One region of the Thioalkalivibrio sp. HL-Eb18 genome, then DNA from elsewhere that is predicted to be linked to it. Evidence: predicted binding sites of a transcription regulator. Region 1 holds the regulator's gene; the other holds the start of a gene.
The links. The regulator FNR, encoded in region 1, switches genes on or off when oxygen is low (the NO sensors DNR and NnrR bind a similar motif). The targets are predictions, from matches to a motif close to TTGATNTANATCAA.
Positions count from the first base shown of each region.

Region 2: hemN (oxygen-independent coproporphyrinogen III oxidase) is a predicted target of FNR. The motif match lies at 8,713-8,726, and genes of this name have one in related genera.

Region 1 is NZ_KB822965.1:63,029-74,660, reverse strand. Features, by position in the region: gene F813_RS0106110 (cupin domain-containing protein) at 1-138, shown strand, start outside; gene F813_RS0106105 (glutathione S-transferase family protein) at 145-822, opposite strand; gene F813_RS0106100 (EVE domain-containing protein) at 827-1,291, opposite strand; gene F813_RS0106095 (5-formyltetrahydrofolate cyclo-ligase) at 1,324-1,959, opposite strand; RNA gene ssrS (6S RNA) at 1,986-2,171, opposite strand; gene F813_RS0106090 (aldo/keto reductase) at 2,397-3,566, shown strand; gene F813_RS0106085 (DNA mismatch repair protein MutS) at 3,701-5,290, shown strand; gene F813_RS0106080 (DUF2058 family protein) at 5,306-5,875, opposite strand; gene F813_RS0106075 (DUF2390 domain-containing protein) at 5,923-6,411, opposite strand; gene fnr (fumarate/nitrate reduction transcriptional regulator Fnr) at 6,404-7,135, opposite strand; gene F813_RS0106065 (cyclopropane-fatty-acyl-phospholipid synthase family protein) at 7,341-8,579, shown strand; gene F813_RS0106060 (hypothetical protein) at 8,690-10,588, shown strand; cobalamin riboswitch at 10,634-10,883, shown strand; gene F813_RS0106055 (TonB-dependent receptor domain-containing protein) at 11,025-11,632, shown strand, end outside.
Region 2 is NZ_KB822969.1:33,647-45,278, reverse strand. Features, by position in the region: gene F813_RS0108750 (EAL domain-containing protein) at 1-1,474, shown strand, start outside; gene wrbA (NAD(P)H:quinone oxidoreductase) at 1,574-2,194, shown strand; gene F813_RS0108740 (TRZ/ATZ family hydrolase) at 2,279-3,616, shown strand; gene ubiG (bifunctional 2-polyprenyl-6-hydroxyphenol methylase/3-demethylubiquinol 3-O-methyltransferase UbiG) at 3,628-4,371, shown strand; gene gph (phosphoglycolate phosphatase) at 4,368-5,054, shown strand; gene rmuC (DNA recombination protein RmuC) at 5,039-6,367, shown strand; gene hpnC (squalene synthase HpnC) at 6,372-7,250, shown strand; gene hemN (oxygen-independent coproporphyrinogen III oxidase) at 7,247-8,635, opposite strand; gene hpnD (presqualene diphosphate synthase HpnD) at 8,816-9,673, shown strand; gene hpnE (hydroxysqualene dehydroxylase HpnE) at 9,687-11,021, shown strand; gene F813_RS0108700 (SDR family NAD(P)-dependent oxidoreductase) at 11,018-11,632, shown strand, end outside.

The DNA of each region.
Region 1 (11,632 bases):
GGACAGGTGACGGTCACCCCGGACGACGGTGGCGAGCCGGTCACCGTAGGCGAGGGCGACCTGGTGACCTTCCCCGAGGGCATGGGCTGCACCTGGGAGATCCACCGCGACATCCGCAAGCACTACCGCTTCGGCTGAGTTTCCTTACCGGGCGAGCCACTGGGTGTCGAGGGGGGTGTTGAAGGTCTCCTCGACGCGGCGCAGGTAGTAGAGCATGTCGACGGGCAGGTTGATGCCGTCGTGCATTTGCAGCGGGTAGAGGTCGGCGGCGATCACGCAGTCGGCGATGGACGGGTGGCCGAGATAGAAGCGACTGGCCGCCAGGTGCTTGGCCAGTTCCGGCAGGCGGCTCAGCTTTGCCAGCTGGTTGTAGCCGTCGTACCGGTCGTTGGCGAGTTCTTCCAGCGACAGGCCGAAGCGGTGCTGCACCTGGGCCTTGTAGTCGGCCAGGGCCTCGGCGCTTTCGCCGATTCCGTGAAAGCCCGGCGCCAGCGGGGCATACAGTCGATCGAGCACCACATCGACCTTGCCGCGCCATTCCATCAGGGCCTGCCAGGCATCCTCGGGGATCACGCCTTCCGACAGGGGTTCGCCGGTCGGGAACAGGCGGTCGATATCGCGCAGCGCCGTGAGCGTGTCGGTGACCAGGGTGCCGTCATCGGTCTGCAGGATCGGCGACTGGCGGGCCACACCCAGTTCGAAGAAGGTCTCGTCGTCGAACCAGTCCAGCGCGACGGTTTCGAGCTCTACACCCTTGTAGCCGCAGGCCAGGCGCAGGCGGCCGGCCTTCGCGTCGTGCGGAAAGTGGTAGAGGGTGGCCACGCAGCTACTTCCCGCGCTGGGCGTGACTCAGGATGAAGTCCCACTGCTCCTGGGTGATCGGCATGACCGACAGGCGGTTGCCGCGGCGCACCAGCGGGCAGTCCTCGAGCTGCGGCTGCTGTTTCAGCCAGTCGAGGGTGATGATGTCGCCGAATTTTTCCTCGAACGCGACGTCCACCCGCAGCCAGCGCGGGTTATCCGGGTCGCTCTTCGGATCGTAGTGCGGGTCCTCGGGGTCGAAGGCGCAGGAGTCCGGGTAGGCCTCCTTCTCGATGCGCAGGATGCCGACAATGCCCGGCGGCTTGGCGTTGGAGTGGTAGAAGAAGGCCAGATCCCCCTTCTTCATCTCGTCGCGCATCATGTTGCGCACCTGGTAGTTGCGGATGCCGTCCCAGGGCTCCACGCCCACGCGTTCCAGGTCGGCGATGCTGAACTCGTCGGGCTCGGATTTCATCAGCCAGTAGGCCATGCGGTTTCCTTGTGCCGGCTCGGGCGTGTGGGTCAGGTGTGCGTATTGTGCCGCGCGCGGCGGGTCAGTGCATGCCAGCCGTCCTCCGTGACCACGCCGTCCAGCGGCACGTCCCATGGCTGGCTGGGGAGGGCCTCGACTCCCTGCAGGGCATGGGCCACGCCGATCAGCTTGGGGCGGCGGATACCGAAGCGGCGGCGGGCGAAGTAGCGGTCGTAGTAGCCCGCACCCATCCCCATGCGGTTGCCGGCGTGGTCGAACGCGACCAGCGGCAGCAGTACCACCTGCATCTCGCGGCGCCAGATACGCGGGGCATCGGGGCAGGGCTCGGCGATGCCGAACCCGTTGTGACAAAGCGGCGCGTCCGGCTCCCAGGCGTGGAAGTGCATGCGTCCGGGGCGTTTGGCATCCATCACCGGCAGGGCAATGCGGGTGCCGCGTCGGGCCAGGGCCACGGTCAGGGGGGTCAGATCCACCTCGCCGCGCAGGCCCCGGTAAGCGCCGATGCAATACGGCTGCCAGCGCTGGAACCAGCGCAGCAGGTGGTCGCAGATCAGGGCGGAATGAATCTCCAGTCGCTCGTCGGACAGCGCGGCGCGCTCGCGGCGCAGGCGCAGCCGTAGCTGGCGCAGTTCGTCAGGCGTGAAGGAGGTCTCGTCCCTGGACATACGATCCGCAAAAATAATGAGGTGGACGCGCCCCGCGGGCGCCGGAGTGACCATCGACCTTGAACCAACGGTTCAGGTGGGAGAAGCCTCCGAATCTTAAGGCTTTCCGCTCGAAGACGGACATGCGCAACGAAACGGAAGTGCTCGGTCCCGTGGTGAAGAATTAAGGCTCAAGGGTACCACCAGGCCACTTTCGCACGCCGCAGCGACGCGTCCGGCACCATTATGAACCAATCCCCCGGGGGTGTGCGCAACCATGATCGCAGAATGGTTGCACTATCCATCCTTGTTGAAATCCGGCCGTGCGGGAGACTCGCCGGTTTGGATGGGTTTTAGCAATCACGCCCGGGTGACGTAGGATTCGCGTTTTCCGGATGGATGCGAGCGGGCGGTGCGCGGATGGATGCTGCCCGTTTCCGATTGTGCAGAGGAGCTTTATGGAATCGCCGCAGAAATTGATCCCCGGATACGCCAACGCCAAGGCGACGCGCCGGTATGCGGAACACTACATCGCCGAGGGCAAGGCCGCCGAGGGGCACTACAGCGACTTCTCGCGTGCCAAGATGCGCCTGTCCAGCTTGGGCATTGGCACCTTTGGCGGCGCCGCTACGGCCGAGGTGGATGCTGCGATCTCCGCCATCGTCGCCCGCGGGCTGACCGAGGGTATCAATGTCGTCGACACCGGTGCCCACTACCGCTACGGCCGTTCGCTGGCGGCCGTTGGGGCAGGCGTGCGCACGGCCCTGGAGGCCGGAGTTCCGCGCGAGGCGATGTTCCTGATCTCCAAGGGCGGGTTTCTGACGCTGCGCGGCGGCCCGCCGGACGACATGGATGCCTGGTTCCAGCGCGAGATCGAGTCCCAGGGCATGGGTACGCGGGATGATCTGGCCAAGGGCGCGCACCTGCTGACGCCGGAGTACATCCACTATCAGATGGAGCTGTCGCGCTCGCTGATGGGGGTGGAGACGCTGGATGCCTTCATCATCGATCAGCCCGAGGTCCACATCCACGAGATCGGCAAGGAGGCGACCAACCGCAGGCTGGAGCCGGTATTCGAGGTGCTGGAGCGCGCGGCGCGGGAGAAGAAGATTCGCGCCTACGGGATCTCCACGTTCGAGGGCTTCCGCGAGGAGACCGACGCCGCCGTGTTCCAGTCGCTGACCTCCATGCAGGGGCTGGCCGAACGCGCGGCCCAGACCGTGACCGGCGACGACCACGCCCGGCACCACTTCAAGATCGGGATGCTCCCGTTCAACCAGGTGATGCTGGAAGGCTTTACCCGCTTCAACACCGCGACCGGGCAGGGCAATGTGGCCAGCCCGCTGCAGGCCGCGCACCAGCTGGAGGTGTATATGTTCGCCTCCCACTCCATGCTGAAGGGACACCTCGCCCAGCAGTCGGTGGAGGTGGTCGAGCAGCAGCTGGCGACCCTGCCCAACCCGGCGCAGCGCGCGATGCAGTTCAACCGTTCCACGCCGGGGTTGGGCACGTCCCTGGTCGGCATGAGCACGCCGGAGCACCTGGACGACATGCTGGCGGTGATGCGCGAACCGCTGCTGGAAAAGAAGGCCTACCTCGGGATGTTCAAGAAGGCCGAGGAGGAATAACGCCGTGTAGGAGCGTGCTTGCACGCGGAGCCCTGCTCGCGTCCGATTCTGGCAGGGGCTTCGCCGGCAAGCCGGCTCCTACAAGGTTTCCGGAGCCTCTGCGGTGGTGGAGATTTCATGCACAAGGGTATGACATGCAGGTTGATCTGAAGGCCCTCGAATTCCCCGCGATCCAGCGTCTGCTGGAGCGCCTGACCGCGACGCCCTACGGCGCGGATGCCGCGCGCGGGCTGGAACCGGCACCGAATCTGGATGCGGCCCGCGCACTGCAGACCGCGGTGACGGTCGCGCGCCGACGTCTGGATGCCGGCACCCTGCCGCGGCTGGGGCAGCTGCCGGATGTGCGCGCGGCCCTGCGTCAGGCCTCCAATCCGGGCTCGGCGCTGCCGGTGCAGGCCCTGCACAACCTGCAGACCATCATGCGCCAAGCCCGCGAGCTGGCGGATCAGCTGGCGGATACGCCCGAGATCTATCCGGCGGACCTGAACAAGCTGTACCCACCCGAGGGGCTGGAAGAACGACTGTCGGCATGCCTGAACCCCGGCGGGTCGCTGCGCGAGGACGCGAGCCCCTCGCTGATCGAGGCCTTCGAGCAGCGCGGACGCCTGCGCGAGGAGGTCGAGGCGGTGGTGAAAAAGCGCCTGGCGGCCTCCGATGTCGCGCAAAAGGGCGAGGATGCCTTGAAGGTGCAGTGGCACCAGGAGCGCGCGGTGATGGTGCTGCGTGGCGAGGCGGCGAATGCGGTCAAGGGCGTGCGTCGTGGCACCGCGATGGGCGGGCGTGACCAGATCGTCGAGCCGATCGAGGCGGTGCCGCTGAACAACCAGCTGGATACGGTCAACGGCCAGATCAACACCGAACAGCAGCGCCTGCTGCGCGAGCTGACCGACGTGGTGCGCCAGTATGGCGAGCCGCTGGAACTGATGCTGACCGCGTTGACCTGGATCGACCTGGCGTCCGCCGCCGCGCAGCTCTCGGCACAGATGAATGCCCATGCCCCGCGGCTGGAGGCGGAGGCCGGGGTGGAACTGATCGAGGCCTATCACCCGCTCCTGCTGTTGCAGTTCGCCGAGGGCAACGGGCCGCAGCCGGTGCCGCTGTCCATCCGGCTGGATGGCGAGCAGCCGCTGCTGCTGATTACCGGACCGAACACCGGCGGCAAGACGGTCGCGCTGAAGACGCTCGGGCTGCTGGTCACCATGGCCTGGTGCGGGCTGCATATCCCGGCCGAGCAGGACTGTCGCATCGGGCGTTTCGATCGGGTGATGGTCGATGTCGGCGACCACCAGAGCCTGTTCCACCACCTCTCGACCTTCGCCGGGCATGTGGAGGTCCTGAAACGTATCCTCGACCACGCCGGGCCGGAGAGCCTGATCCTGCTGGACGAGTTGGGTACGGGCACCGACCCGGACGAGGGTGCGGCGCTGGCGATGGCGATGCTGGACGAGCTGCGCGCGCGTGGTACGCGCGGGATCGTGAATACCCATCTGGCGCCCCTGAAGGACTACGCCGCCCAGCACGCGGGCATCGTGAACGCCTCGATGCAGTTCGACGCCGAGACGCTGTCCCCGACCTACCGGCTGCTGATCGGCGAGCCGGGTGTGTCGTTCGGCCTTACGATTGCCGAGAAGAACGGGCTGCCGCCCCAGCTGGTTGCCCGCGCGCGCGAGCATTTCGCCGAACTCCCCACCGCCCAGGCCGGGGGCGATGCCGGCAAGGCCTGAGCCCCGGGCAAGGCGTTACCACATGAGGTCGTCGGGGACGACGTAGTCCTTGTACGGGTCGTCGGGATCGGGCTCGGGGTCTCCGCTTTCCTCGGCCGGGATGACCAGCGGCCATTCGCCATCACGCTCGCGGATCTTGTCCGCGATCTCGCGCGGGATTACACGGAAACCCTTGCTCGGGTGGAGCTCCAGGCCGGCCAGCGCCGCGCGGCCGTCGACCAGGCGCTTGCGGGTGTCCTCGGTCACCGGCAGGTGACGGACCTGCCCGTCGAACTGGAAGTGATAGTCGATGGCGGCGTCGCCGGTGGGGATCGGGGCCAGGTGCTGGTTCACCAGCTCGCGAATCTGCGCCCGGCGCGCGCGGCGTTCGGCCCTTTCCTGTCGTTCCTGGTTCTTCTCCCGCGAGCGCCGGGCCTGCTCGGCCTGGCGGGCTGCGGCGGCACTGGCCTCGGCGTCGGCGGGCTTGCCCTTTTTCTTTTTCGGTTGTGTCTTCTGGGCCTTGTGCTTCTGGCTCTTGGCCTTGCGCACCTGTTTTTCGTCCACCAGCCCGGCCTTCAGGAGCTGGTTGCGCAGATCGTCCGACATGCCGCTTGCCTGTAGAAAATGTGCCGGGAGGATAGCCCGAACGCGGTCTATGTGCAGCCGCCCGGTTCGTGGCCCGCGGTGAGATCGGGTAGTCCGTCGCGAATCTCGGCCTCGGGGAGGGCTGGAAACAGCAGGTGTATGCGCCGGGGAACGTCGGGGTTGCTGCCCGGGTGCCCGAGATGTTGCGCTTGTTGGCAGAGGCGAAGTGCACTGGTCCGCTCGCATGCGATCTCGAGTTCCTTTGCGGCGCCATACAACGCTTGGCGATGTGGCTCTGATGCAATGGGCTTGAGTCGACGACGCAGTCGGCGGACGCGCTCGGTGGCCTGCACTTGCCAGGCCGCTGCATCGCGCGCAAGCCGCTTCCAGTCGCTTGCTGGCATGCCGCCGGGGTACCACAGCGCGAACAGCGCGAGAATGACATTCACCGCATGTGCATCCTGCCAGTGCAGCAGGCGGTTGCGGGCCGGCGCATAGTCCCAGCGGCCCAGGGCGAATTTCCAGAAGGTGTCGAACCCGTGAGTGGGTTCAGGCACTGCTGGCGGCAGGCGTAAAGGTCACGCCGGCGGTATTGCGCAGGCTGTTGGGTTCGAGGATCTCGAGATCCCGGGTGCGGAGGCTGATCACGCCCTGTTTGCGCAATTGCGTGAACAGGCGGCTGATGGTCTCCTGGGTCAGCCCGAGGTGATTGGCGATGTCGGCGCGCGACATCGGCAGATAGAAGCGTTCGGGGGACAGACCACGCGCACGGTGCCGTTCGGACAGCGTCACCAGGAAAGTGGCCAGACGCTGCTCCGCCGTGCGCTGTCCCAGCAGGGTGTGCAGGCTTTCGTCCTGGGCCAGCTCCTTGCTCATCACCTTCATCATGTGCTGGCGAAAGGTCGGGAGTCGGTCGGCGAGGTCGTCCACATGGGCGTAGGGGACGGCGCAGACACTGGTGGATTCCAGCGCCACTGCACTGACTGGATGCTTGCCGGAATGGATTGCGTCTAGCCCCAGGAGATCGCCAGCGAAGGCGAATCCAGTGATCTGTTCGGTGCCGTCGTCGCTGATCAGCACCGCTTTCAGTGCGCCTGTTCGGACGGCGAACAGGGTTTCGAAGCGTTCGCCCATATTGAACAGCAGTGCCCCCTTCTCGATCGGACGGCGCTGTTGAACAATCTCGTCGAGTTGCCAGAGTTCGTTCTGTGGTAGGCCCATCGGCAGGCAGAGCTGGCGCAGGGTGCAGTGTTCGCAGGCTTGGGTCGGACGCAGTGTCATGTGCTCAGGTTAGCGGTTTTGGCGTCAGAGAGGGAAGGCGTCTGTTGGCCCTGGATGGAGGTTGCTCGTATGAGGAATTCCGTTATTGTGAGTGTGGAACCTTTTGGGGTAGCAGGGATCAGCCAATTCAGAGGCTTGCGACGAAGCGAGTGCGATATTTAGACTCTGTTTAATATAGCAGAGGATTCGCAGGGGAAGGGACGCAATGATCGAACGGATGCTGAACGAATACATGCGCCACGGCACGCTGATCCTGCGCGAGCCGAACGGGAGTGAGCGCCGTTTCGGGCAGGGGGCACCCGAGATAACACTGCAGGTCCATGATCGGGCGGCTCTGAAGCGCATCGCGCGCGATCCCGGGTTCCAGCTGGGCGAGACCTACATGGACGGGCTCTGGTCGCCGGGACCCGAGGGCATCCGGGTGTTTCTGGATGTGGTGATGCGCAATTTTGCGCCCAGGTTCCAGCGTCGAGTGCATCCGCTGGTGTGCATGTTTCGTGCGATCCTCGAGCAGGGCAACCGTATCGCGCGCAGCTACCAGAACATCTCGCATCATTACGACGTGGACGAGTGGTTGTTCCGCCGTTTCCTTGACGAGGGCATGTTCTATAGCTGCGCCTATTTCGAGCGACCGGACATGAGCCTGGAGGAGGCCCAGCAGGCCAAGTGCGCGATGTTGCGCAAGAAGCTGGTGCTGGAGCCCGGTCAGCGGGTGCTGGATATCGGCTGCGGCTGGGGCGGGCTGGCCTTTCACCTGGCCGAGAACGCCGATGTCCAGGTGGACGGAATTACTCTGTCGCGGGAGCAACTGCGAGTGGCCCAGGCGGAGGCGAAGCGCCGCGGCCTGGACGATCGCGTGCGCTTTTTCTATCAGGACTACCGCGAACACGACGACCAGTACGACCGGGTCGTCAGTGTCGGCATGTTCGAGCATGTCGGCGTGCCCAATTACGGCACCTTCTTCCAGCGCGTGAACGATCTGCTTAAGGACGATGGTGTGGCGGTCCTGCACACGATTGGCCGCCAGGGCCCTCCGGGCACCACCAACCCCTGGTTGAGCAAGTACATCTTCCCTGGCGGTTACACCCCGGCACTGTCCGAGGTGATGGAGGCACTGGAACCGACTCCGCTGCATACCACCGATATCGAGTTCTGGCGGCTGCACTATGCGGAGACGCTCGCCGAGTGGTATCGGCGATTCCAGAACATTCGCGCCGAGGCGGTGGAACATTTCGATGAGCGCTTCTGCCGCATGTGGGAGTTCTATCTGGCCAGTTGCGAGGCGACCTTCCGCTGGTGGCGTCAGGTGGTCTTCCATATCCAGGTGGCCAAGCAGCAGGATGCCGTGCCGCTGACCCGCGACTATCTGTATGCCGACGAGGTGCCCGAGGTGGTTTCGACGCCGCCGGGGGAGGCGGCCGCCCAGGGCCGCAGTGCCGCGTAGGGATCGCGGACTACTTCCTGGTTCTCTGAGTATTTTTTCCTGACCGGACACCCGCAACCTCTCTGTTTTCCCTACACTTCACGGAAACGCTGAAGGGGCAGGGACGACGGGTGTTTGGCAGGTTTCGCAAGCGGCAACAGCGGCAGGAGGCCCCCCAGGCCGCCAGTCCGAGCCAGGACCATGTGCTGATCGAGGCCGCCGGACGCAGCCGGATCACCGAGGTCGCGGCGACTGCGCGCAAGGTGCCCTGGTCGCTGAACATGCTGCAGCTGTTGTGGGCGGCCGGCCCGGTGACCTTCCTCGCAATGCAGGGGGGCTACTTCCTGGGCTTTGGTCACGCCGCCCCGGCCCAGAATTTCATCTTCTTTGCGGTCTACACGCTGCTGTTCGGGGTGATTGGCCTGCTGGCGCGATTCATTGCCGATGCCACGCGGGGCAAGCGGCAGGAGCGCTCGCGCGATCAGCTGCGTAATACGATCGACCTGTTGCCGGATCTGCTGTTCGTGACGCGCGATCTGGCGATGGCCGAGATGGCACCGGACATGCGACGGCGCAAGGCCGCCGAGGTGCTGCTGCACGAGGTGGATATCTCTCCGGAAGGCGTCGCGGTCGCGGTGCGCGAAATGACGGGCGATACCAGCCTCGCGGCGGCGGCCGAGCAGATCGAGATCTACCGCCGACTGGGGCTGCGCTCGCGCGTGGCGGACTTGGTGGACGCCACGGCGGATGCGCGTCTGGCCGCGCTGGAAAAACTGCACCACGATGCCTCCGAGCTGGCGGACCCGCTGCGCGACCGGCTGCAGGGCGTCGCGCCGACGCGCGAGGATGGCGTCCGGCGGATCGATCAGTTTCTGGACCGCCTGTTCTCCGCGGCGGACTCGGACGACCTGTCGCGCTGCACACTGGATGATGCGCAGGCCATGTTTGTGCTGGCCTTCGAGATGGTCAACGGGCGGCAGATCCGGCGGTTGAGTTTCGAGTGGTCAGGTGGCTGGCGGCTGGGGCATGCGCTGGACCGGCTCGAGTACCAGGGCAACCGTTTCCGTGTTGCGCAGGCGGGCGTGGTCAGCCGCCTGCGTTCGCTGGCGATGTTGCTGGCACAAAGCCCGGCCAGTGGGCTGGATCCGCAGGTCCTGCGTGCGTCGACCCTCGACCTCGGGCGCGATGTGCTGGATGCACTCGCGAAGCTGGAGCAGGCCCGCCCGCCCGTGAACTCGCCGGAGGGCCGATTGCTTGGGCGGGCGCTGCGTCAGGTTGAGGACCTGCGCGCGGCACGGGACCAGCTGATGCAGGCGCAGAGTCGCTATACCGCTGCGGTCGAGCGCTGGGAGGCGCTGCGACGCCGGGAGGTCGAGAAGAAGGGGCAGCAAAGCTGGTTCAAGCGCAGTGCGCGCGGTATTCGGGTGAGCGAGGAGGTGATCGAACTGACGGATGACCAGAAACTGCGCCTGGCCGACCGGTTTTGTGAATACCTGTCCGAGCTCGGCATCCGGCGCGAGGGCGACCTGTTCTACTTTGGCGGACACCTGCTGGATGCGGACACCGCCAAGCGCATCGGCATCCAGCTCGCACTGATTCTCGAGCCTCTGGTCGACCTGACCAACCCGAGTATCCAGCGTGCGATCTATGCAAATCCGGCCGCCTATCTCGGGGGGCTGTACGTCGGCATGAATGCGGATGCCAAGGCGGGCCTGGGCTCGGCCATGGTGCGCATGGTGCGCCAGGATCTCGGACGTATGGCGGAGTGGCTGGCGCTGCGCCTGACACGCATCTACCACCTGCCCCTGTCCGACTCCATGCGTGATTTCCTGGTACAGCAATATGGTGCCAATCAGGAGCGCTTGGAGATGCTGGCCGCGCACCCGGTGGACGAGGGCGCACAGATGCCGCCGGTGGCGTTGCGTGCCGAGCGTTCGCCGGAGTTCGACGCCATGCTGCAGGACAAGTCCTGGGGCCGGTTGCTCAAGCGCGGTGTGCGCTATGTGCAGGCAGAGGCCCAGCGATCCTGACGTTGCGCGTTTCCCGGGTCTGGTAATTTCTTGACCAATGGTGTAGGCTTTCGTGCGTTTTCTGGTGCCCGTCGGCGTGTCTCGCCGGCGGGTTAAACGGGAAGTTCGGTGAGCCCGCCAAAGGTATCTGGATGCCTGCGGACGAATCCGACGCTGCCCCCGCAACGGTGATCGAGCGAGAGGCCATGATGGCCTCTGATGGTCGCGGCACATGCCACTGAACGGAATCGTTCGGGAAGGCGCCGCACCGGAACGCTCGTCAGCCCGGAGACCGGCCAGGGAATGATCGCGCGGCATGCGGCGGGCATGCGAGGCGGATGATCAGGCCTGGTCGCATAGCGGCTGTGCTGGGTCCCCCTCGTGTCTATCTTCCCTCGTCTGCGTGATCCCGATGAATCAACGGCGTGCGGGCGGCTCGCCGGGAGACACGGACGACATGAAACGCACAGCACTTTCCACGGCCATCCTGCTGGCCACGACCCCGCTTCTGGCCGACACGCCAGACTCCAATGCCGAAGCGCACACCCTCGATGTGGTTCAGGTCACGGCCGCGCGTATCGCGCAGACCGTCGACGAGACCCTGTCCTCGGTTACCGTCATCGACCGCGAAGAGATCGAGCGCCTGCAGCCGCAACAGTTCACCGATCTGCTGGAGGGCCGCGCCGGGATCGAAACCTCTCAGAACAGCGCCTTCGGCAAGTCCACTTCGGTGTATACGCGTGGCACGAGCTCTGACCATACGCTGCTGTTGATCGACGGCGTGCGCATGGGCTCTGCGACCACGGGTGGCGCAAGTTGGCAGTTCCTGCCTCCGGAGGAGATCGAGCGCGTGGAGATCGTGCGCGGTCCGCGCACCAGCATCTATGGTTCGGACGCGATCGGCGGCGTTGTTCAAGTCTTTACCCGTGAGGGCCGCAAGGGTCCGCCCAAGGTCAACGCCTTCGTCGGCGGTGGCAGTTTCAATACCCGCGAGGCCGGCGTCGGTGTCGCGGGTGGTACCGAGAGCACGAACTACAGTTTCTCGCTCAGCCACTTCGCGACCGA
Region 2 (11,632 bases), on a different contig from region 1:
GCGCACTCGCGGCGGCGGATACCGCTGGGTCAGCATCTACGCCAGTGCGCGCTTCGATGACGATGGCCAGGTCATGGCGACCTTCGGCACCATGATGGATATTTCTGACCGCAAGGAGGCCGAAGAAGAGATACGCCGCCTCGCTTTCTTCGACGGACTGACAGGCCTGCCCAATCGCACGCTGCTGCATGACCGACTGGGCCAGGCGCTGGCCAACACTGCCCGCACGCGTCACCACGGGGCTGTTCTGTTCATCGATCTGGACAACTTCAAGGACATCAACGACACCCTGGGACACGCGGTCGGGGATGATCTGCTGTGCCAGGTGGCCCGACGGATGGAGAACTCCGTGCGCGAAGCCGACACGCTCGCGCGCCTGGGCGGCGACGAGTTCGTGATCATCCTCAACGACCTTCACCCCGACCCGGCGCGCGCCGCCACCGAGGCAGAGGCAGTCGGGCGCAAGCTGATCAACCTGCTGCGCGAGCCCTTCCAGCTCGCGGGCCAGAACCGCCACGTCACCCCCAGTATCGGTGCCACCCTGTTCAGCGGCCGCAGCCTCGGCGTGGAGGAGGTACTGAAACAGGCCGACCTCGCGATGTACCGGGCGAAGAACGCCGGGCGCAATACCGTGCGCTTCTACGACCCCGAACTGCACCGCGCGGTGGAGGCTCGTTTCGAACTCGAAAACGAGCTGCGCCATGCCCTCGACGAAGACCGGTTCAGCGTGGTCTATCAGCCGCAGGTCGATGCCGAGGGGCGCGTCATCGGCGCCGAGTTGCTCCTGCGCTGGGAGCACGCACAACGCGGCGCGATCTCCCCGGCCGAGTTCATCCCCGTCGCGGAGCAGACCGGGCTGATCGTGCCCATTGGGCGCAAGGTCCTGCGCACCGCCTGTGCTCAGTTGGGGGCCTGGCAGCACACGGCCGCCTTCCGCGACCTGACCCTGTCGGTGAATATCAGCGCACGCCAGTTCCGCGATCCACACTTTGTCCCGCATCTGCGCGAGATCCTCCAGGAAACCGGAGCCCCGGGCGATCGGCTGAAACTGGAGCTGACCGAGAGCATGCTGCTCGAGGAAATCGACACCGTGGTGGCCCATATCGACGAACTGCGAGCGCTGGGCGTCGAGTTCGCCCTGGACGACTTCGGCACGGGGTACTCCTCCCTCGCCTACCTGAAACAGCTTCCCCTGGCACAACTGAAGATCGACCAGTCCTTCGTGCGCGACGTACTGGACGACCCCAACGACGCCGCGATCGCGCAGATGGTCGTCAATCTCGCCCGCACGCTGGACCTGGACGTCATTGCTGAAGGGGTCGAAACAGTCGAACAGCGGGCCTTCTTGTTTGGCCTCGGCTGCCGCCACTTCCAGGGCTTCCTGTACGGCTATCCTGGAGACCTGGCGGACCTGGAAAGGGCCGTGCTCGGGGCATCACCCTCGTTTGAAAGTGCTGCGCAGCCGCCCCACTAACGATTCGCTTTAACCGAACAATAAAGCCATTAAAAGCCCATTTTTATTCGCTTTAATGAGAATTAAGCTGGACCTCGATCAAACTCGGAGGTCCTTCCCATGAGCACCAAAATCCTGATCCTGTACTACTCCACCTGGGGCCACATCGAGCAGATGGCCGAGGCCGTCGCCCGGGGCGCCCGCGAGATTCCTGGTACCGAGGTCACAATCAAGCGCGTCCCGGAATTGATGCCCGAGGACGTCGCAAAACAGGCCGGGGCAAAGCTGGACCAGGCCGCCCCCATCGCCAGTCCGGAAGAACTGGCGGACTATGATGCAATCATCATCGGCACCCCGACCCGCTTTGGCCGCATGTCCGCGCAAATGGCCAACTTCCTCGATCAGACTGGCGCGCTGTGGTTTGGCGACAAGCTCGTCGGCAAGATCGGCTCCGTATTCGGTTCCACCGCCTCGCAGCACGGTGGGCAGGAGACCACGCTGGTCTCGACCATCGTCAACCTGATGCACTACGGCATGACCATCGTCGGCCTGCCCTACACCGAGAAGCGTCTGCTGGACATGAACGAAATCAGCGGCGGCACACCCTACGGTGCCACGACCCTGGCGGACGGCGACGGCTCGCGTCAGCCGAGCGAAAACGAACTTGCGATGGCCGCCTTCCAGGGCCGACATGTCGCCGAAGTCACGCGCGCCCAGGTCCTGGGACTCCAGGCCAGCTAACCGGTTCGGCCTTGCCCAAAGGGGCGGCCTTCGCCGCCTCTTTGGGGTACCATGCGCGACCGAATCCCCTCGATCTGACCTCCCATGTCGACAACCCGAACCCTCGTTCTCAGCGCCTCGCAGATTCTGCCCGTGATCCCGCGCGACACGGTGCTCGTCGATTACGCACTGGTCATTCGCAACGGCGTGATCGAGGATCTGCTACCGCGCGCAGAGGCCTGCGCAAAACACCCCGATGCCGAACACCTGCACCGCGAAGGGCATGCCCTGATACCGGGGCTGGTCAACGTACATACCCACTCCGGCATGAGCCTGCTGCGCGGTGTGGGCAGCGACCGCCCGCTGATGGACTGGCTCAAGCGCTATATCTGGCCGGCCGAAGGCCGCCTGCTGTCCCCCGAGTTCGTGCGCGCGGGCACGCGACTGTCGGTCGCCGAAATGCTGCGCGGCGGGACCACCTGCTTCAGCGACATGTACCTGTTCGTCGACGACGCTGCGCGCGTGGTCGACGAATCCGGCATCCGCGCCGCACTGGGCCTGACCGTGTTCGACTTCCCCACGCCCTGGGCGCAGACGACCGATGAATACTTCCAGCGGGGCGCCGAGGTCGTCGAAAACTGGCAGCACCACGGGCGCATCCACTACACCGTCGCACCTCACGCACCCTACACGGTGGGTGACGAGAGCCTGCAACGTGTGGCCGAACGCGCCCGCGAACTGGCCGTCCCCATTCACATGCACGTGCACGAGACCGCCGGCGAGGTCGCCGATGCCGAGCGCGACCACGGCGAGCGTCCGCTGGCCCGGCTGGCACGCCTGGGCCTGCTCGACCAGCCCTTCATCGCGGTACACATGACCCAGGTCAGCGCGCAGGACCGCGCGCTCCTCGCCGGCCGGCCGGTGTCGGTCGCCCACTGCCCGGAATCCAATCTCAAGCTCGCCTCTGGCTTCTGTCCGGTCGCCGAACTGCTGGGCGCCAACATCACCGTGGGGCTGGGCACCGATGGCACGGCGTCCAACAACGACCTCGACATGATCGGCGAGATGCGCACAGCCGCGCTGCTGGCCAAGGGCGTCAGTGGCGACGCCTCGTCCCTCCCCGCCACCGCCGCGCTCGAGATGGCCACGCTGGGCAGCGCCCGAGCGCTGGGCCTGGCCGACCGCATCGGGAGCCTTGAACCGGGCAAGCAGGCCGACGTGGTCAGTATCGATCTTCGCGCCATCGAGCTGCAGCCCGCCCATGAACCGGCCGCCCAGATCGTCTACTCCGCCACCCGCGATGCCGTCACCGACGTCCACGTGGCCGGACGGCCATTGCTCAGGGACCGGGAACTGCTTACGCTGGACCTGGACGAGCTCCAGGCCGAGGCCCGCGAATGGGGCGCGCGCGTGCTGGAAATCCAGCGCGAGCTGGCCGCGTAATCGAGATCACCATGACCCATGAGACCCACGCCAAGACTGGCGACAACGTCGATCACGCCGAACTGCACAAGTTCACGCATCGGGCGCACGAGTGGTGGGACCCGAATGGCGCCTTCGCCACCCTGCACGCGATCAACCCCCTGCGGCTGGAGTGGATCGACCAGCACGCCGATCTCGCCGGCAAGAAGGTACTGGATGTCGGCTGTGGCGCGGGCATCCTGTCCGAGGCGATGGCAGTGCGCGGCGCACAGGTGACCGCGCTGGATGCCGGGGCCGAACACCTGGAGGTCGCGCGCGAGCACGCACACGACTCCGGGCTCGAGATCCACTATCTGCACACGACCGCCGAGGCCCATGCCGAGCATCATGCGGGCGATTACGACGTGGTCACCTGTCTGGAGATGCTGGAGCACGTGCCCGATCCCGAGGCGGTCATCGACGCCCTGGTCCAGCTGGTGCGTCCGGGCGGCTGGCTGTTCCTCTCGACCATCAACCGCACCCCCCGCGCGTTCGCCGAAGCGATCGTCGGTGCCGAATACGTACTGCGCCTGCTACCCACCGGCACGCACGAGTACAGCCGCTTTATCCGCCCCTCCGAACTGGGCGCGGTCCTGCGCAAGCACCGCTTCGAGGTCACCGACATGACCGGGCTCACCTACTCGCCGCTGTCCGGCCGCTACCGTCTGGTTCCGCGCACGGACGTCAACTACCTGATGGCCGCGCGCCGGCCTGAAGCCGACAGCGAGACCCCATGAGCCGCGAACTCCGCGGGGTCCTGTTCGACCTGGACGGGACCCTGCTCGACACGGCCCCGGACATGCACGCGGCGCTCACCGTGCTGCTGGCCGAAAACGATCGCCCACCGCTGCCCTTCGAGGCCGTGCGCAATCACGTCTCGCACGGCTCCCAGGCCCTTGTGCAGCTCGGCTTTCCGGATATCGAGGGTGCGCGACGCGAGACCCTCAAGCAACGCTACCTGGAGATCTACGCCCGCGACCTGTGCATCGACACCGCTCTGTTCCCCGGGCTGAGCCCCGTGCTGGACGCCTGCGAACAGCGCGGCTGGCCCCTCGGGGTCGTGACCAACAAGCCCGCCTGGCTGACCGAGCCATTGCTGGAGACCCTGGGCCTGTCCCCTCGACTCGCCGCCATCGTCAGTGGTGACACGCTCCCGCAGCGCAAACCGGATCCCGAGCCGATGTGGCTGGCCGCGCGGCAAACGGGTCTGCCCCCTGAACAGCTTTGTTACTGGGGCGATGCCGAGCGCGACATCGCCGCTGGCCGGGCGGCGGGTATGGCAACACTCGTCGCCCGATGGGGCTACATCGATGCCAGCCAGAACCCCGACACCTGGGGCGCCGACGGCACGCTCGATCGCCCCGATGATTTCTGGCGCTGGCACCAGGCCAAAGCGGACCCGCAATGGCTGGCGAGCTGACCGAACTGTCGACCACGGCCTGGCTGGCCCTGGCCGCTGCCCTGCTGGTCGGGCTCCTGCTGGGATATACGCTGGCCAGTCTGCGCCTGAACCGTCGCATCGGGGATCTGCAAACCCGCAATGCCCGGCTGGAAGCCGAACTGGAGGGCGCCGAACAGCGTCGCGAGGACTTGCGTCAGAGTTTCGAGACCGCGCGGCAGGAACGGGATCGCTCCTTCTCCGCCCTGGCCAGCGAGGCCCTCGAGGCCAACTCCAACCAGTTTCTGCGTCTGGCCCAGTCGATCCTGACGCAGAAGCTCAGCGAGGGGCAGAACGAGATCGCGCGCTCGGAGAACAAGGTCGAGGCGATGCTCAAGCCGATTCGGGAGACACTGGGCAAGACCGAGGCCGAAATCAACGCGATGGAACGCTCGCGTGCCCAGGCCTTCGCCGCCCTGAATGAACAGATCCAGCGCCTGAGCTCGGACAACGCCACCCTCCAGCGCGAGGCCCACAACCTGGTCCAGGCCCTCTCCCGCCCCGGCGTGCGCGGGCGCTGGGGCGAGCTGACGCTCAAGCGCGCCGTGGAACTGGCCGGCCTCTCGGCGCACTGCGACTTCACCGAACAACCCGCGCTGGACGGCGATGGCGGGCGCCAGCGTCCGGATCTGCTGGTACACATGCCCGGCAACCGGGCCCTGGTGGTGGATGCCAAGACACCACTGGATGCCTATCTGGACGCGGTCGCCGCCACCGATCCAGAGCCGCGCGCCGCCGCCTTCAAACGCCATGCCCAGCACCTGCGCTCGCGCGTCACCGAGCTCTCCAGCAAGCAGTACTGGGCCAGTGTCGAGCAGTCCCCGGAGTTCGCCGTCCTGTTCCTGCCCGGCGACCCGTTCCTGGCCGCCGCGCTGGAACACGAACCCGGCCTGCTGGAGTACGCGCTGGAGCGCCAGGTTCTGCTGGCCACGCCGAGCACGCTGATCGCCCTGTTGCGCACCGTCGAGTACGGCTGGCAGCAGTCCCAGCTCACCGAGCACGCGCTGGAGATTCGCGACCTCGGCGCGGAGCTCTCCCACCGCCTGGGCACCATGACCGAACACATGGCGCGCCTCGGCAAGGCACTGGACCAGAGCACCGACGCCTTCAACAAGACGGTCGGCAGCCTGGAGCGCCAGGTCATGCCCAGCGCCCGACGGTTTCAGGAGCTGGGCATCCGCGCGCGCAAGACCCCCGAGACCCCGGACACCCTGAACAATCGGGCTCGGCGCCCCGTCGAGGTCGATGATGCGGGCGACACAGGCGACGACAACAAGCCCGAAACGCAGGACTGACCCGATGGCCGGACATCCCGACATCCGTGCCGCCTACCGCCACTGCCGGGTCCGCGCCGCCGCGCACTACGAGAACTTCCCGGTCGCCTCCTGGCTGCTGCCCGCGCGACTGCGCGGACCCGTCGCCGCGATCTACTGCTTCGCCCGCGATGCCGACGACCTCGCCGACGAGGACCAGCGCCCCGTCGACGAGCGACGGGCCGACCTGATCGCCATGCAGGAACGCGTACAGATTCTCGAAGATCCGGCCGCGGAATCCGAGCCGGAATGGATCGCGCTGGCCGATGCGCGGCAGCGCTTCGGCCTGCCCGCTGCCCCGTTTGTCGATCTGGTCGACGCCTTCATCCAGGACCTGGAACAAACGCGCTACGCCACCTTTGGCGAGGTCGTGGAGTACTGCCGCCGCTCCGCCAACCCGGTCGGCCGGCTGATGCTGTACCTCGACGGCAACCCCACCGAGGAGATGATCGGCTACTCCGACGCGGTCTGCTCGGCCCTGCAGCTGATCAACTTCTATCAGGACCTGCACCAGGACCTCACCGAGAACGACCGGATCTATCTGCCACAGGACGAGATGGCGCAATACGGCGTCAGCGAAGAGACGATCGCGGCCGGCCAGACGACCTTTCAGTTACGCAACCTGATGCAGTTTCAGTACGCCCGCGCCGATCGCCTGCTGCGCGCCGGAGCACCGCTCGGCGGCATGCTGCGCGGGCGCATGGGCCTGGAGATCCGCGCCATCATCAACGGCGGCGCCCGCGTACTCTGGCGCCTGCGCCAGCAGGACGACGTCTTCGCCCGCCCGCGCCTGCGCGCCCGCGACGCCTGGGTCATCCTCGCGCACAGCCTGCGCCCGCGCCGCCGCAGGCGAAACGCTGATTAGACGACCTTCGAGTAGCGACGGCGTTCCTCACGGTTGAGGTAGGCGTCGAAGGCCATGGCGATGTTGCGCAGCAGGAGTCGGCCGCGTGGCTGGACCTCCAGGCCGTCGCGGCCGATGGTGACGAGGCCATCGGCCTCCATCTCGGCCAGGCGGTTCAGGGCATCGGCGAAGGTCTCGCGGAAGTCGATGCCGAATGTGGCCTCGATGCCGCCGAAGTCGATCCTCGAGTGGCACATCAGCTCGCTGATCACGGCACGCCGCAGACGGTCGTCCTCGCTCAGTTCCAGGCCGCGGAAAACGGGCAACTGGCCCGCCGCCAGCCGTTCCTGATAGGCATCCACCTCGCGCAGGTTCTGACTGTAGCTGTCCCCGATCTTGCCGATGGCGGTGGGTCCGAGTGCCACGAGGTCGTACTCCGCCCGCGTCGAGTAGCCCTGGAAATTTCGTTGCAGGGTGCCCGCACGCTGGGCGATCGCGAGTTCGTCATCGGGCAGCGCAAAGTGATCCATGCCGATGTACACATACCCCGCGTCCGTCAGGCGCTGGATGGTCATCTCGAGGATCGCAAGCTTCTCCGAGGCCGGCGGCAGGTCGCCGTCGCGGATCTGGCGCTGCGTCTTGAACAGCTCCGGCAGGTGCGCGTAGTTGTATACGGCCAGCCGCTCCGGGCGCAGTTCCAGCACGCGGTCCAGTGTCGCGGAGAATGTGTCCACCGTCTGCAGGGGCAGCCCGTAGATCAGGTCCAGGTTGGTGGAGACAAAGCCGTGCTCGCGCGCCTGGCGGACCACCTGCTCGGTGACCTCGAATGGCTGGATGCGGTTGACGGCCTTCTGCACGGCGGGATCGACATCCTGCACCCCCACACTGATGCGGTTGAAGCCCAGCGATGCCAGAAGCGGCAGGGTACCGGGACGCACGGCACGCGGATCGATCTCGATCGAGAATTCCCGCTCCGGCCCCGTCTCCAGCGTGAAATGTCGACCCAGGGCCTTCATGACCCGGGTCAGATCCTCGTCGGACAGATACGTCGGCGTCCCGCCCCCGAAGTGCAGCTGGCGCACCGGCCGATCGCGATCGAACCACTCGCCCTGCAGGGCAATCTCCTGTTCCAGCGAGTCGAGATAGCTCGTCGCCCGCCGATAATTGCCGGTAATCACCTTGTTGCAGGCGCAGTAGAAACACACCGTGTCGCAGAAGGGCACGTGGACATAGAGCGAGAGCGGTCGCGCCGCCCCTTCGACATTCGTCGCCCGCGCCACCCGCGCATAGGCCTGTGCGTCGAACGCCTCGTGGAACTGCGGCGCCGTGGGGTACGACGTGTAGCGAGGGCCGCTGACGTCATAGCGACGCAAGACTTCAGGATCGAATACCAGCCGCTGTTCCATACGGGTTTCCGCATCGGGAGGGCGGCCCTTGTGCCACCCTGACGCTTTCACCCTAAGCGCCCCCGAGACGGGCCTTGTTGATGTATGTCAAAAGGCGTTTCGATCACCCGCGTCGTCCGCATCCCGGCCCCGCTGTGCTAGCCTTGCCGTCCCAAGACGGTACCCCGATCCCGAGCGCGTATGTCCCCCGACGAATATTGCGAGGAGAAGGCCGCGAAGAGCGGCTCCAGCTTCTACTACGCATTCCGTTTTCTGGAACCCGACCGGCGCCGTGCGATCACCGCGCTGTACGCGTTCTGCCGCGAGGTGGACGACATCGTCGACGAGGTCCGCGAGGAGAGCGTGGCGCGCACCAAGCTTCAGTGGTGGCGCGAGGAGATCGAGCGCCTGTTCGACCATCAGCCGCGCCACCCGATCACCCAGGCCCTGCAGCCGCATCTGGCGCCGTTCGATCTCAGCCGCGAGTACTTCGACGAGATCATCGACGGCATGCAGATGGACCTCGACTACGACAGCTATCCCGACTTCACCACACTGTCGCTGTACTGCTACCGCGCGGCCAGCGTGGTCGGGATCCTGTCCGCCCATATCTTCGGCTTCTCGGACCGGCGCACGCTGAAGTACGCGCATGACTTAGGCATGGCCCTGCAGCTGACCAACATCCTGCGCGACGTCCACGAGGACGCAATGCGCGGCCGCGTCTACATCCCGCTGGACGAGCTGAAAAAGCACGGCGTAAAGCCCGAAGAATTTCAGGTCAACGTCACCGACGACCGCCACCGCGCCCTGTTCGCCGAGCACGCCGAGCGGGCCCGCCGCTACTACCAGCGCGCGGAGGAGCACCTGCCCGCCGAGGACCGCTACCCCCAGCGCCCGGGTCTGATCATGGCCGCGATCTACCGCACCCTGCTCGACGAAATCCAGGACGACGGCTACCGCGTGCTGGAGCACCGCGTACGGCTGACCCCGATCCGCAAGCTGTGGATCGCCTGGCGCACCGCGCGCCGCCTGAAGCGCGAATACCGCCGCGCGGGCTGACCCCGCCCGCACCATGGCCGCCGTTCCCGAATCGCATCCGGTCGTCGTGCTCGGCGCCGGCTGGGCCGGTCTGACCGCCGCGCTGACCCTGGCCCGGGCCGGCATCGCGGTCCACCTGATCGAGGCCGCCGCGACCGCAGGCGGGCGCGCCCGCAGCCTCAACCGCGATGGTGCGGACCTGGATAACGGCCAGCACGTGCTGGTCGGTGCCTGTCACGCCACGCTGGACCAGCTGCGCTCAGTCGGCACCGACCCGGAGCGCGCCTTCGTGGCCCTGCCGTTCGGACTGCGCATGCATGCCCCGGGCCACCCTCACCCAGCCTTTACCCTGGAGCCCCGCTCGCCACGTCTGCCGGCCCTGGTTCATGGCTTGTGGCAATCGCTCGCGGGCACCCCGTTTCACCGCAGACTCCCGGCCCTGCTGGGGGCTGCCTCGATCCTGTACCGGCCGTTGGAGGAAGATCTCGACGTACTCGAATGGCTACAGGCGCGTCATCAGCCGGACACGCTGATCCGCCAGCTCTGGGAACCGCTGTGCCTCGCGGTCATGAACACGCCAATCCGCAGCGCCTCGGCGCAGATCTTCCAGAACGTGCTGCGCCTGGCCCTGAACCACGGGCCGGACGACGCGCGGCTGCTCATCCCGACTCGGCCGCTGGGGTCGCTGTATCCCGAACCGGCCCTGCGCGAACTGCACGAGCGCGGCGCCACGGTCGAAACCGGACGGCGCATTGTGGTCATCGAATCCAGGGGAACCGAGTCCCGCTATCAGCTCCGTGATCGTAACCATCACGTTACCCCTGCCAACGCGGTGATCCTCGCCACGTCGCCCAGCGCGGCCACTCGGCTCCTGCCCGAGGCCCCCGAGCTCCAGCCCCACCATCGGGCCCTGAGGGCCATGGGCGAGCGCAGCATCTGTACGGTCTACCTGCACTATCCGGACCCCGTCCTGGCACGCCCGCCGCTGCAGGGACTCCTCGACCAGCACGGACAATGGCTGATTCCCCGCCAGGTGGCCGGCGAGCCGAACTGGCTGGCCGTCGTGATCTCCACCGCGGACGACCTGCCGACGATGACGGCGGAGGAGCGCTGGCGTCGGGTTGCTAAAGAGCTGGAACGGACCTTCCCCGAACTGGGAATGCCCCGGACCGGTCATGTCGTGTGCGAGAAACGCGCCACCATTGATGCCCGCGTCGATCTGGACGCGCTCCGCCCGGTAGCCGGCACCCCCTGGCCCGGGCTGTTCCTGGCGGGCGACTATGTGACACCGGGCCTGCCCTCGACCCTCGAAGCGGCCGTGCAGTCTGGATTAGAATCAGCCCACAAGCTACTGGAGACCCTCCCTTGACCGATCTCGACATCCCTGCCCTGCTCGACTACCGCCCGGAACCGGGTGCCTTCAACGACCGCGTGATCCTGGTAACCGGCGCGGCCGCGGGCATCGGACGTGCAATCGCCCAGGCCTGCGCGGCGGCGGGCGCGATCGTCGTGCTGCTGGACAAGGACATCAAGGGGCTGGAGAAGACCTACGACCTGATCGAGCAGGAAGGCCATCCACAGCCGGCCATCTACCCGCTCAACCTGGAGGGCGCCACGGTCAAGGACTACGGCGACCTGGCCGAGAACATCCGCGACTCCCTCGGGCGCCTGGACGGACTGGTGCTGCACGCCGGCTGGGCCGGCACCCTGACCCCCATGAAGGGGTACGACCCCGAGTTGTGGTTCAAGGTCATCAACAGCAACCTGCACGGCCCGTTCTTCCTCGCCCAGGCCGTACTCCCACTGCTGGAGGACAGCCCGCACGGCAGCCTGGTCGTCTCCACTCAGGACTGCCGCAAGGCCTTCTGGGGCGCCTTCGGCATGGCCAAGGCCGCGCAGGACGCGATGATCGACATCCTCGTGCGCGAACACCGCAACGAGAAGCACTTCATCCATGTGAACGGCATCGACACCGGCCCG